DNA from 4 places in the Companilactobacillus miaonis genome. Region 2 is predicted to be linked to each of the others. Evidence: predicted binding sites of a transcription regulator. Region 2 holds the regulator's gene; each other region holds the start of a gene.
The links. Region 2 encodes NrdR, which represses ribonucleotide reductase genes. Its sites were predicted from a motif close to ACACNATATATNGTGT; they were not measured.

Region 1 (3,372 bases), on a different contig from region 2:
GTGATTGCTGTTGTGATAACAGTTCCGTTTTCATCATATAAAGTATATTCAGCTCCGGGAACACCAACTTTATCGTCCTTATCGGCTGTTATTTTATCAGCATCATATTTGTGTAGAACAATACCATAACTGCCTTCACCGGTAAGTTCCTTGAGATTTTCAACCGAAATTAGTTCAGGTGTTAAATTGTCAGCTGTGATTTCAAAATCGATGTCATCACCTTTGAGATAACCCTCTGGAGCTTTTGTTTCAACTAATTTGTATTTGCCGATTGGTAGGTTGTAATAATGTCCTAGACCTAGACGGTCAGTTGTGATCGTGCCAACGACATTTCCTTTTTCATCGACAATATTAAATTCAGCTCCAGCCAATTTGTAACCAGTTTCGGCATCGATCTTTTGGATCACGATTGAACCAAGTTGTTCTTTTTCAGGTTCGTCGTAGCCAGAAACTTCAACAGGAGTTGTCGTTTGACCAGTGATGGTAAACAAGATCTCATTGTGGTTCAATTGATAGCCAGCTGGTGCTTTAACTTCTTTAAAGTAATAATCGCCAGCAGATAAGTTAGTTAATTTGATTTGACCATTTTCATCAGTTGTCAAATTAGTTTTATATGGTGAATCGGAACCAACTTGATACAAGTCATAGACAGCACCATTTAACAAAGTTTGATGATTATTTTCATCGTACTTTGTTAGCGTTACGCCGCCTATTTTACTACCACTACCGGAACCGGAATTTCCGTTGGTATTACCAGCAACTTTTCCGTAAGCTTCCTCTTGAATTATTGAAGGATTTGTTCCGTTACCAGTGATCTTACCCTCTAGACTAGCATAGTTTTCAAAAACTGTACCATCAGAAATTTTTGATTCATCTGTCACTCTTGTTTGAAAGATGATCGCATACATTTGTGTGTTGGCTTCTGGAATTTTTAATTCGAATCCATTGTCCGATTCATTTAACGTATATTTGTCAGATGAAACGGTACTACCACGTTTGTAACTCCCGTTTTGTTTGTCGACCCAAGTAGCGTTTTGGACGACAACTGAGCCAGGAACGTAAGTTAAGTTCGTATCGGTAATGTTATCGGTCACTGTCATATCACCGAAATTCAAATTGTTTCGATTAGCTAGGATAGTCCAAGTAACAATTGCATTACCATCTTTATCAGTACCAAAGACACCTTTTTTAGAAATGTTCTTGTCGTTGTTCTTTTCCTTAACTTTCAAGTTACTGTGATCAAACTTACCATCAATAATTTCAAAAGCTACATCATTGTCACCAATTTCAGCTTTATTAGCATCGACGGTGACACCGTTACCGATGTTTAGTTCCCCCTTGATACTGTCCATATCATTGACCGTATCACTAAAGGTAATGACGATTTTATTATCATTGCCTAATTTGGCAGTTCCAATAACTTCACCATCATCGCCTAAAACTTCAAAAGTATCGCTACCAGGTTTTACCGTTAAAGGATCGGGGATGTCGATCGTTAAGGTATCACCACTTTGAAGTTTGTGGCCGTTTGAATCAAAGCCAATCGTTAATGGAACAGTGCTACCAGTTGAGTAGGTTTTGTTCTGATCATCGATTGTTCCACTAGTGACCATATCAGCATTGCCGTAATTAGTTGCCGCAGAAACATTTTCATGATTGAATGCTAAACAAAAAATCACTACAGCTAATAAACACAGAAGTGGAGTTAAAATATTACGTAATTTTCTTCCCAATTTTCTTCCCCCTTTTCTCATAATACAAATACAATTATAAGAGGTTTAGAGAAATTTCGATAGGGGGAGAAAGACAATAATTATTTTTCTTTTAAAAGCCCAGTTCACTAAGGTTTAGCACTTGTGATAAATACCACATATGGCCAAATTTTAAAAACCTATACAATATATAGAATTGAAGTGGTATCATAGTGAATGTTGTTTTTTCAAATAAACAAATCAAATACATACTTAAAACCGACGGAGGAGAATAATGATGATCGTATTGAGCGGCGCAATTGGAGCCGGAAAAAGTTCATTGGCTACTATATTATCAGAACACTTAGGAACTGAGGCTTTCTATGAACAAGTTGATAATAATCCGGTATTGCCATTATTTTATAAAGACCCTAAGAAATATGCCTTTTTACTTCAAATTTACTTTTTAAATAAACGTTTTGATTCTATTAAGAAAGCTATGGTTCAAGACAATAATGTATTGGACCGTTCAATTTACGAAGATTCACTTTTCTTCCATATGAATGCTGACATGGGTCGTGCAACTCCACAAGAAGTTAAAGTTTACGATGAACTTTTGGAAAATATGATGCAAGAATTACCATATGCTGCTGCTAAGAAAGCTCCAGATTTATTAGTTCATTTAGACATCTCTTACGATACAATGATTCATCGTATTGAAAAACGTGGACGTTCATATGAACAACCAGAACAAGATCCAACTTTACCAGAATACTATCATCAATTACTCAGCCGTTACGATGGTTGGTATGACGATTATGATTACAGTCCTAAAATGAAGATTGACGGTGATAAGTACGATTTCGTCGAAAATCCTGAGGACCGTAAAAAAGTACTCGATTTAATTGACGAACAATTACGTGCTCGTGGCACTCTTAAATAAAATACGTATTGGATTGCTTAAGCAATTCGATACGTTTTTTTGCTTGCTAGGTATTAAAAAATAAGATACCCTAGTAACAGCAGTTTACACTGATTAACCTGCGTAAAAATAAAACAGTGGAGGGTTTTGTTTTGAGTAAATTAAAAACAAGAGATATCACACAATTAGCCTTGATTGCAGCCTTATACGTTGCGGTGACGATTGCACCAGTCGTTTCAGCTTTTTCATACGGCCAAATTCAATTTCGGGTTTCTGAGATTTTGATGTTATTGCCATTTTTTAATCATAAATATAGTTGGTCGCTGATAGTTGGTTGCTTCATCTCAAATATTTTCAGTGCCTCATTAGGAGTTTATGATTTGGTATTGGGAACATTAGCCACAGCAATTGCATGTTACTTGATCACTCGAGTTCCTAAGGATGTGAAATTCTTATGGACGGTTCCAGTTATTTGTGCAGTTGTTAATGGATTGATTGTTGGAGCAGAATTGCATTTTGTCTTGAAATTGCCATTTGCATTGAATTTTGTCACCGTTGGTTTAGGGGAACTAGTTGTGGTTGCAATTGGAGCAGTGATTTTCTACTTCTTAATGAAAAACCAGAATTTCAAAAAATTAATAGGTTAAGGCGTAGAAGAGGGAAGTGATTCCTTCTTTTTTTTGTTATAATCTACTTTATAGAGTTCGCGAGGAGATGTGATTTTATGAACATCGGAATTTTTACCGATACATACTTCCC
Region 2 (3,372 bases):
GTGAAAATGGATACGTTGAAACGATTATGCATCGCCGTCGTTATTTGCCAGATATCCATTCAAAGAATTTCAATGTTCGTAACTTTGCCCAAAGAACAGCTATGAATACACCGATTCAAGGTAGTGCTGCAGATATAATCAAAGTAGCAATGATCAATATGCAAAAGATGCTTGAAAAAGAAAAATTACAGGCTAATCTATTATTGCAAGTACATGATGAGATGATCTTTGAAGCACCAAAATCAGAAATTCCAATGTTAGAAAAATTAGTACCAAGTGTGATGGATTCAGCTGTCAGACTCGACGTACCGCTAAAAGTTGAAACAGCACATGGAAAAACTTGGTATGAAGCTAAATAGTAGGTGATAAAATGCCAGAAATGCCAGAAGTAGAGACGGTTAGACGTGGTTTACAAGCTCAAGTCAAAGGGCGTAAAATTACCCATGTCGAAATTCGTTATCAAGCTTTGATCACTGGTTCAGTTGATCAGTTCATTGAATTCACAACTGGAGCTGTGATTGAAGATATTGGCCGTCGTGCAAAATTTTTGTTGATTCATTTGAATAATGGATATACAATTATTAGTCATTTGCGAATGGAAGGTCGTTATCGAATTTCTGCTGACCCCAGTGCCATCGATAAACATTCTCATGCCATTTTTACTTTAGATAATGGTCAAAAAATGATTTATAACGATGTTCGTAAATTTGGTCGAATGCAGTTATGGCCTACGGATGATTTATCAAATAATAAATCAATAAAAAAACTTGGTCCTGAGCCATTGTCAAAAGAATTCACGTTTGATAATCTCAAGTCAAGGATTATGCGACATCGTAAGGATATTAAGACGGTGCTGCTTGATCAATCAGTCATGAGTGGGTTAGGCAATATTTATGTAGATGAAGTATTATGGAAAGTCAAGATTCATCCTGAAACTTCGGCTAATCATCTGACTGATACTGATATTCAAAAGATAATTGACGTTTCGAATCAAGAAATGAAACTTGCAATCGAATCAGGTGGATCAACTGTGCGTACTTACATTGATTCGACTGGTCACAAAGGTAATATGCAAAATAATCTAAAAGTTTACGGAAAAGAAGGAACACCTTGTCCAAGATGTGGGACCGAGATTCAAAAAATTAAAGTTGGCGGTCGTGGTACCCATTTTTGTCCAAAGTGCCAGGTAGTAAAATGAGTAAGATTTATGGTTTGACTGGAGGAATTGCTTCCGGTAAATCAACAGTTTTAAATTTATTTAGACAAAATAAATTCATTGTTTATGATGCAGATTATGTTGCTCGAGAAGTTGTTAAGCTAGGAACAATTGGTTTAGCACAGATCACAGAACAATTTGGATCATCTATTTTGTTAAGTGATGGGACTCTGAATCGAAAAAAATTGAGCTCAATCGTATTCAGTGATCAAGCACAACTTGAAAAGCTAAATCAGATTACGCGGCCTTTAATCAAAAAAGAAATTTTACAAACGGTTTCTGATGTAAAAAAGTCTTCACAGCCAGATATTTCAATATTTGAAATACCTTTATTATTCGAAGGTAACTATCAGAACTATTTTGATGGCGTGATTAGTTTATACGTAAAGCCGCAAATTCAATTGCATCGTTTAATGCAACGCAACGGTATTTCGGAGAAAGTTGCCTTAGAACAGATCAATTCGCAATTGTCGATGGATGAGAAAAAGCGTCGCGCTGATTTTGTGATTGACAATTCGGGTGATATGAACCATTTACAAAATGAATTTGATAAACTAGTATCGCAACTTTAATAAAGAAAAGAGGCTGGAATTTTGATTTGTCCACATTGTCATCATGATTCATCAAAAGTTATTGACAGTCGTCCCAGTGATGAAGGACGTGCCATTAGAAGACGCCGTGAATGCGAGAACTGTGGGACTCGTTTCACAACGTTTGAGAGATTAGAAAAAGCTCCACTATTGGTTATTAAGAAAAATGGTAATCGAGAGGAATTCAGCCGTGAAAAGTTACTTCGGGGCCTAGTTCGTGCTGCAGAAAAGCGTCCGGTTACTATGGACCAAATGAACGATATCGTTGATAAAGTAGAAAATGCGATTAGATCAACTGGTGAGAGTGAAGTTCGTTCACAAGTTATCGGAGAACATGTCATGAAGATTCTTTCTAAAGTTGACGATGTTACTTATATTCGTTTTGCTAGTGTCTATCGTGAATTTAAAGATATGAATGGTTTCATGGAAGAGGTTCAAGAAATGATGTCAAACGGTAAAAAAATTGATAAAAAGTAAGGAGAGTTTAAGTGTCCGCAAGTAATTTTGAATCAGATAAATTTACGCCACTAGTCGGCTATTGGTGTTTGCCTAGCGGTCATTTAAATGACGATGATCGTCATATCCTAACCGATTTGTATTTGCCGATTTTAGGGATTGAATCATTTAGTTTGTACCTATTGCTTTGGGAAAAAGTTCCGAATAAAGAATTGGTCTCACAAAGAAAAAGTCATGCTGATTTGATGAGTTTGTTAGGAATCGATTTGCGAAGATTTTATCAAGCACGGATCAAAGCTGAAGCATTAGGATTGATTCGTACGTATCAAAAAAAAGACGAAATCGGTCCCTATTATATTTATCAATTGATAGAGCCTTTAACGGCGGAAGAATTTTTTCAAGATGATTTATTAAGTATCTTTTTGTATGAACAAATTGGTGAAAGCAAATTTCGAGCTTTGGCCAAAAAATATTCACAATCAAAATCAATCTTAAATGGTTCTAATGAGATCACTAAGGATTTCTTAGAAGTCTTTAAATTGAATAATAATGATTTGATCAATACACCTTCACAAGTCGCCGATGTTCAAAGTGATTTTAATGGTGGCTCTGACAAGAAGAAAGTGACGCTCGATGCTGAAAAAGTTCCCCAATTAGACTGGGAATTCTTGGTTGATCGGGTTGACCAGTTATATAAGATCAGTGCAGATGATTTGTTGGAAAATCAAGAATTGATTTTAAGCCTACACGCTTTTTATGATATTGACGAGAATGTTTTGTCGAATTTAATTGGGAGCACTGCAAATATTGTCACGAATAAAATTGATCCAGTGCGCTTAAAAAAGGCCGTGCAAGCTCGATTTGAAAAGAACTCCAATATATCACTTCGCCAACAAGTTAATGAGGAAGTTGAAACACCAGCAAATGATAATAATCTTGATCGTTCAGAGCAATTATTGATCAGCCAAGCCAAGAAATTACGACCAGCTGAATTCTTAGCGGCAGAAAAGCAAAGAAGTAATGGTTTTCCAGGAACTGTAGAATCTAATGCGCTGAGAAAAATGGCGATGAAAGCAATTATGCCAACAGCAGTTTTAAACATTTTGGTGC
Region 3 (3,372 bases), on a different contig from region 2:
AGCTGCTTACAAACAAGAAAATGCTGAAGCTACTGATGCCGATTATGAGGAAAAAGCTACCAAAGCTAATAAGAATTTCAATGGGAATACACAAAATGCTTAATTTAAACATATTTATAAACGCATAAAAAAATAACCTAATCCCTTTTTTGAGATTAGGTTATTTTTTTATTGGAAATATTTGTTAGCAAAAGTCGTAGCTTTATCAATGTATAATTGACTATTTTTACTAAATGAATCTGCATGACCAGCACCTTTGACGATCCAAAGTTTCTTGGGACCTTTGGTGTAGTCATAATTTAGATATGCATTCTTAGTTGGAACAAAGTCATCCTTTGAACCATGAATTACAAACAGTGGTACGTGATTATTCTTTAAGGTATCCTTCGTACTTGCTTGATAGAAGTTATAACCTGCTAAGAAATCACCGAAAAGACTGGCCGTAGGAACTAACGGAAAGCTTGGTAAATTGAACTTTTCCTTCAATTGATAATTCAATTCACCAGAAATGGTCGAATAGCCACAGTCAGCAATCGCAAATTTAACATTCTTGGGATGCTTACCAAGCGTATACATGACAGTTGCTGCTCCCATACTTACGCCGAATAAACCAATTTCAGACTTTGAACCATATTTTTGATTCAATTGTTTGATCCAGTTTAAAATATCGACTCTATCCTTCCAACCATAACCTGTGTAAGTACCCTGACTCATTCCAAATGAACGATTGTCAGGTGTCAAAACATTGTAACCAGCCTCATGAAACATTTTGGCATATTGACCCATATATTTACTAGCACTACCAAATCCGTGAATAACTATCACTGTTTTAGTAGTTTTCTTTTCAGCTGGTAAAAAACGAGCTTTCAACTTTAAATTGTCTTTAGTAGTTTGTTCCATGATAAGTGGTTTTTGTTTCAAAAACCACTTATCATCTTTATTCAAATGGGTAGCAATTTGGCTACTGTAACCAGTTTTATTAAAGGCATAGTTAAACAAATAACCACTACCTGCCAAATCCCCAATAATTAGTACGCCGACCACTATTGACAATGTGATCTTAATAAATTTTTTCACAATTAAATTACCCTTGTCTAAAATTCTTTCTGCTCAACAATAATAAATAACTGGCAATTTTATTGCAACAAAAAATGTAATTAGTTATTTGCTATTTGTTCATCCTTGGCACGATTTTCAGAAGCATCCTTATGGAACCAGTGAATATGTGAGTCAAAGAAAGCAATCATATCGTTCATGAAATACATAATGTATGTCAAGAATAGTACAGGACTTGCGTCACCTTGAGTAGCTGTAACTCCCCAAAGTACGATTGACATAACTCCTTGAGCTGTCCAGAAGTAGTATTGTTCACGGAAACGTAATGTACACAACAATGCACCTGTGAAACCAATTGCAGCAGCAACAGAATCAATTACGGGACGTGGACTGATAAATAGATGTGTATCCATCAAATATAAAAGGCCCCATGATGCAAAGAAGAATACGGCTGTCCAAAGCCACTTGATAGCAGTTAGACCGTGAATATGCTTTTCAGCATCTTTAGCCCATTGTGGACTGACTAAAACAGGAATATCAAGCAATACAATGTAACTTAGTTGAAGCACAACATCAGAGAAGTTCTTAGCATTAATAGCTACGAAAATATAAATAAGTGCAGAAACTAGTCCTAAGACACCATTTAGAGGCTTAGCGTTTGTGATCGCAACGGTACATGTGAAACCTAAAACGGCCGCAAACCATGTCCAAATAGCGATTGCATTAATAGAATGTGAAAGTGTTGAAGCAGTAATGGCCCCCAAGCCAAACATTAATAGCATGTAACTCTTGAAACTCCAGTGTTTCATTTGTTCAACATACCATTTTGGATTAAAAATACTCATTTAATCTTCTCCTCTTTGGACCATTTCAAAAAGCGTGATTTCTATCATCAAATTTTGAAACAATCGAATTTTATTTATCCCTTAAACCGAAATATCAATTTAACCGACGAATAAAATCATACCACCAATTGAAGTGAAAATGGTAGGAGTAATCTTAACCATATTGATGCCATATCGGTGTAAAGCGCTTACCCCACCTGATAGACGGGTTATTTATCATTTGATACAAGATATAGTTTTTTTTGAATTTGTAACACTATATCTTGTTATAACGAAGCCGTAATTATAAAAAAAGAATGACACTTCCAAACAAATGAAAGTGTCACTCTTCTTGATATAACAATTTTGATTTAAATTTTGCCTACAAGGTCACCACTAGGTTTGATGGTATCTTCCCCAGGATGCCAATTAGCAGGACAAACATTATCACCGTGTGCCTCAACAAATTGAGCTGCCTGTAAAGTTCTTAAAATTTCTTTAGCATTACGACCGATTCCCATTGCATTAACGGTATATGACTTGATAATACCCTTAGGATTTGCAATAAAGACGCCACGAAACGCTTGACCACTATCTTCATCCAAAATATTGAAGAAATCAGTCAATTGGTGCTTTTGATCGGATAACATTGGATACTTAATTTTTCCAATCGTATCGGTCGTTTCTGCCCAAGACATGTGTGAGAATTGACTATCAACTGAAACTGAATATACTTCCGCATTTGCGGCTTTAAATTCATCGTAACAGTCTTGTAATTCGCTCAACTCAGTTGGACAAACAAATGAGAAATCTGCTGGATAGAAGAAAATGATCGACCATTTTCCAAGTAAATCAGATTTATTGAAAGTCTTCAGTTCCCCATCTTGATATGCATTAACTGTAAAATCAGGTATTTCTTTATTAATATAGTTCATTGTCAAACCTCCAAGAATTTAATTTCTTTTTGTTTAAACACAAATATATAGTAACAAACATTTCGATTTATTTTTAATAAAAACACTTTTGTGCAACAATAGCTTTATTAAATAAAGAGGGATATATTCATGACAGAGGAACAACAACTTCAAGCTATCAAAGATTTTTCATATCAAAAAATGAAAAAAGACACTTCCGGTCACAACTTCGACCATATTCAACGTGTCGTTAAAACAGCCAAACGATTACTTAACGAAGAACCTGCTAATAAATTGATCACTCTAGCAGCCGCATATTTACACGACGTTGCCGACGATAAATTAGTTAGTGATCCTAAAGAATTAGACTTAGAAATCCAAAAATTCTTACAGACACTTGGATTAACATCTGATCAAATCGAAAAAATTCTTTTTATCACTCGTAATCTCTCCTTCAGTAAGTCTTTGGAAAATCGCCAAAAACTCTCTCTCGAAGGACAAATTGTCCAAGATGCTGACCGCTTAGATGCCATCGGTGCTATCGGAATCACTCGGGCAATTTATTATGGTGGCAAACA
Region 4 (3,372 bases), on a different contig from region 2:
TTTCAGTCGAAATGATGCCAGATTTTACCATGAAAATTGTTTATGATGATGGCACGATTGAGTGTACCAAGAGTCTTTTTAATCATATTGATATAAAGTAGATTAGGTAATCAAATTTTTTAAGATACTTGTTCTAAAATAAAATAAAATAATTTTTTTAAATCTATCAAATTGCTCTGTAATTTGGTAGTTTTTTTTAAATTATGAAAGCCTTTCAATCAAGACAGATCCATTAATACCGTGCTAAAATTAACTTGTTTAGACAATAATCAATAATAGTTAGGACGGGGATCACTATCTTAAAGATACAAAAGGGAATTAGCCGATTTTTATTACTGGTTTTAGCTATTTTTACTGGTTTAGTCGCAATTTTAATGGTAAAGTACTATTTTCAAAATTTTGCTTTAGTCAATCGAGCCTTTAATTGGACTACTTTAGTTTTGGCTTTTCTGTTAGTAATTGGAGCAGGATTTATTTTAGTGAAAATTGATGATAGCAATCGAAAAATCAATTGGACAATTGTTTTAGGCATGATACTAATTTTCATGATCGTAGCGACGACTTGGATCTTGATGGTACCAAGGACGCAAGTGAGTGACTTTGGAAATTTTTGGAGTCGAGTCCCTGGTGTTTTCAATGGCGATAAATTATATCAGACTGATAATGATTATTTTTCCAGATTTGCTTATCAATCTGGTTATATGGTTTATGTTTTAGGAGTTGTAAAGCTTTTCGGTTATCATATTTTTGCAATTCAATTTTTAAATGTAATTTATCAAGCACTTATCTTGTTGGTAACTTACTTATTAGCTGAAAAAATTTTCAAAAATATCAAGATTGCACGTTTGTCGGTATTAGTTTTAATGATCGACTTAGATTGGTTTGCGTTAAACAGTCAGGCCAGTAATCAATATTTAGGATCGCTGTTTTACTTATTAACTTTTTATTTACTCATGCAGAACAAATTGTGGGCCGATCTATTTTCAGGTGTTACGTTAACGATCGGATGTTTGATTAGACCTATTGGTCCAGTGATCATTGCAGGAATTGTAGTATTTGCGGTCATTTATTTACTGTTTGAAAATGGTAAAATTAATTATCAAAGATTTTTGAAAGTTTTCATTGGTTTAATGATTTACTTTGCGCTCTTTTCGTTAGCAGGATTTGGAATAAAAGCTTCAGGCTTGAATGCTTACGGATTGTCAAATTCTGACACTGAGTGGAAATTTGTGACGGGTCTTAACTATCAGTCTAATGGAACTTATTCTCCAGATATGGACCGTTTAATTGACGCTAGTAAGCCGAGAAAAGTTATGGCTAAAAAAGAAAAGGCAGCCTTACATCAAGAGATTAATTATTTAAATCAGCATAACAAATGGTTGAGTTTATTCATGAATAAACTTGAAGGACTTTGGTCATCACGAACGATGGCTACGAATTTTTCTAGTTACAGTCAAAATCATTCCGCTCAAACAGTTCAAAGGATTGATTACTTAGCTTATCTAGGTTCGATTATTTTGATAGTGTTCTCTTGGATCGGTTCATTAGCATTATTTAAAACCAAATTTAGTAATAGTCTATATTTATTGATCTTACCGTTATTTGCATTTGCGGCAGCACAATTGTTAATTGAAGTACAGGGAAGATACCGGATTGAATTTTTACCGATCATTGCGATTTTAGCCGGAGTCGGTTTGTATAAAATTTTGAGAAAAAAAGAAATTTAAAAAAATAAAACTAGATCATTTTTTAAAATTGGTCTAGTTTTTATTTTGCGATGAGAACCTGTGTTCTGATAAGGTTATCTCAGCTTGTCTAAACATAAATGGTTTAAAAAGAAAATTTTTTGGAATAAATTTTTTTATGTAGCAATCACGTATCTGACAAGGTTTAGGACGAGTCAAGGAAAAAATTTGTTGTTTCCCACTTGCTTTTTTTGAAGAACTTTAAATTTAAAAAACCGTTGCGAAGGTCTTCGATTAGATATTAGAATAGTAATTGCGACTTTGAATTTTTTCGATTTTGGTTAAGACGGATTGGAGAAATTTTTTTAAAAATTGGAATGCCGAAATAGCGGCACGCAAAAACTGTTTTGAAATGTCAATAGAAATAGTTGAGTACTATATATTGTTATTAAAAATAAATCAGGGTACTATATATAGTGTTATCTTTCTTATGTGGAGTGAGTGTTAATGAAAACAATTAAAAAAATTATTTTGTCTGACGACTTTATTGACGAAGTTAAAAATACAATTAAACCCCACTGGGGTGAATTAGGCTGGGTCACCTACAAGAGAACTTATGCTCGTTGGATCCCAGAACTAGGCCGGACCGAAAACTGGTCTGAAACCGTTAAACGTGTGATCGAAGGTAACATCAACCTTGATCCTCGTCTAAAAAATGCTGAAATAACTGATGAACAATATGCCGGATTAGTTAATGAAGCACAAGAATTATACAAATTGGTCTATGGACTTGCTGCAACTCCATCTGGCCGTAATCTTTGGATCTCTGGTACTGATTATCAAGACCGTAACGGGGATGCTTTGAACAATTGCTGGTTCATTGCTGTTAGACCACAAAAGTATGGCGACAGTCATATCGTGCCATCATATTTAAAACAAGATCAATTAGCAGTCTCAATGCCATTTTCATTCATGTTTGACCAATTGATGAAGGGTGGCGGCGTTGGTTTTTCCGTTGTCCCAAGTAATATGAAGTTGATGCCAGTTGTTGACAATAAGGTTGATTTAACTGTCCTTATCGGCAAAGAGAGTGCTTCTTACAAAGAATCTCTTGAAGCTGGTGCAATTGACCGTGATGAATGGGAAAAGACTCACAGCCTAAAAAATACCCGTAATTACGTCTTGCCAGATACTCGTGAAGGTTGGGTGATTGGAAATGCGAATATGATCGATGCCCACTTTAACAGTACCAATGATGGTTTGGATCACGTTGTCCTTGATATCACTAAGATTCGTGCTAAAGGCGAAAAAATCAAAGGCTTCGGTGGAACAGCATCAGGTCCAGTACCATTGATCGAAATGTTCTTTGATATCAACGAAGTTTTGAACAATGCAGTTGGTCGTAAATTGACTTCAGTTGACTGTACTGATATGGGTAACTTGATTGGTAAAACTGTTGTTGCTGGTAATGTTCGTCGTTCCGCAGAACTTGCTTTAGGTGGCGCTACTGATGAAGACTTTATCACGATGAAACAAGACCAAGAAAAACTTTATCATCACCGTTGGGCTTCAAATAACAGTGTGGCTGTTGACTCAAAATTCAACCAATATGCACCGATTGCTGACTCGATCACTCATAATGGTGAACCAGGTATCGTTAACCTTGAATTATCACGTAACTATGGAC

Region 1: U8521_RS05975 (deoxynucleoside kinase) is a predicted target of NrdR. The motif match lies at 1,894-1,909, and genes of this name have one in related genera.
Region 3: pnuC (nicotinamide riboside transporter PnuC) is a predicted target of NrdR. The motif match lies at 2,125-2,140, and genes of this name have one in related genera.
Region 4: nrdJ (ribonucleoside-triphosphate reductase, adenosylcobalamin-dependent) is a predicted target of NrdR. The motif match lies at 2,150-2,165, and genes of this name have one in related genera.

The regions. Positions count from the first base shown of each region.
Region 1 is NZ_JAYKTX010000006.1:5,776-9,147, reverse strand. It holds gene U8521_RS05980 (SpaA isopeptide-forming pilin-related protein) at 1-1,733, opposite strand, end outside; gene U8521_RS05975 (deoxynucleoside kinase) at 1,990-2,634, shown strand; gene U8521_RS05970 (QueT transporter family protein) at 2,766-3,260, shown strand; gene U8521_RS05965 (glycosyltransferase family 4 protein) at 3,338-3,372, shown strand, end outside.
Region 2 is NZ_JAYKTX010000003.1:76,754-80,125, forward strand. It holds gene polA (DNA polymerase I) at 1-359, shown strand, start outside; gene mutM (DNA-formamidopyrimidine glycosylase) at 371-1,198, shown strand; gene coaE (dephospho-CoA kinase) at 1,195-1,788, shown strand; gene nrdR (transcriptional regulator NrdR) at 1,810-2,283, shown strand; gene U8521_RS03205 (DnaD domain protein) at 2,295-3,372, shown strand, end outside.
Region 3 is NZ_JAYKTX010000001.1:280,801-284,172, forward strand. It holds gene U8521_RS01310 (PTS sugar transporter subunit IIC) at 1-103, shown strand, start outside; gene U8521_RS01315 (alpha/beta hydrolase) at 169-1,077, opposite strand; gene pnuC (nicotinamide riboside transporter PnuC) at 1,158-1,901, opposite strand; gene U8521_RS01325 (peroxiredoxin) at 2,252-2,815, opposite strand; gene U8521_RS01330 (HD domain-containing protein) at 2,945-3,372, shown strand, end outside.
Region 4 is NZ_JAYKTX010000006.1:150,637-154,008, reverse strand. It holds gene U8521_RS06735 (glycosyltransferase family protein) at 375-1,727, shown strand; gene nrdJ (ribonucleoside-triphosphate reductase, adenosylcobalamin-dependent) at 2,193-3,372, shown strand, end outside.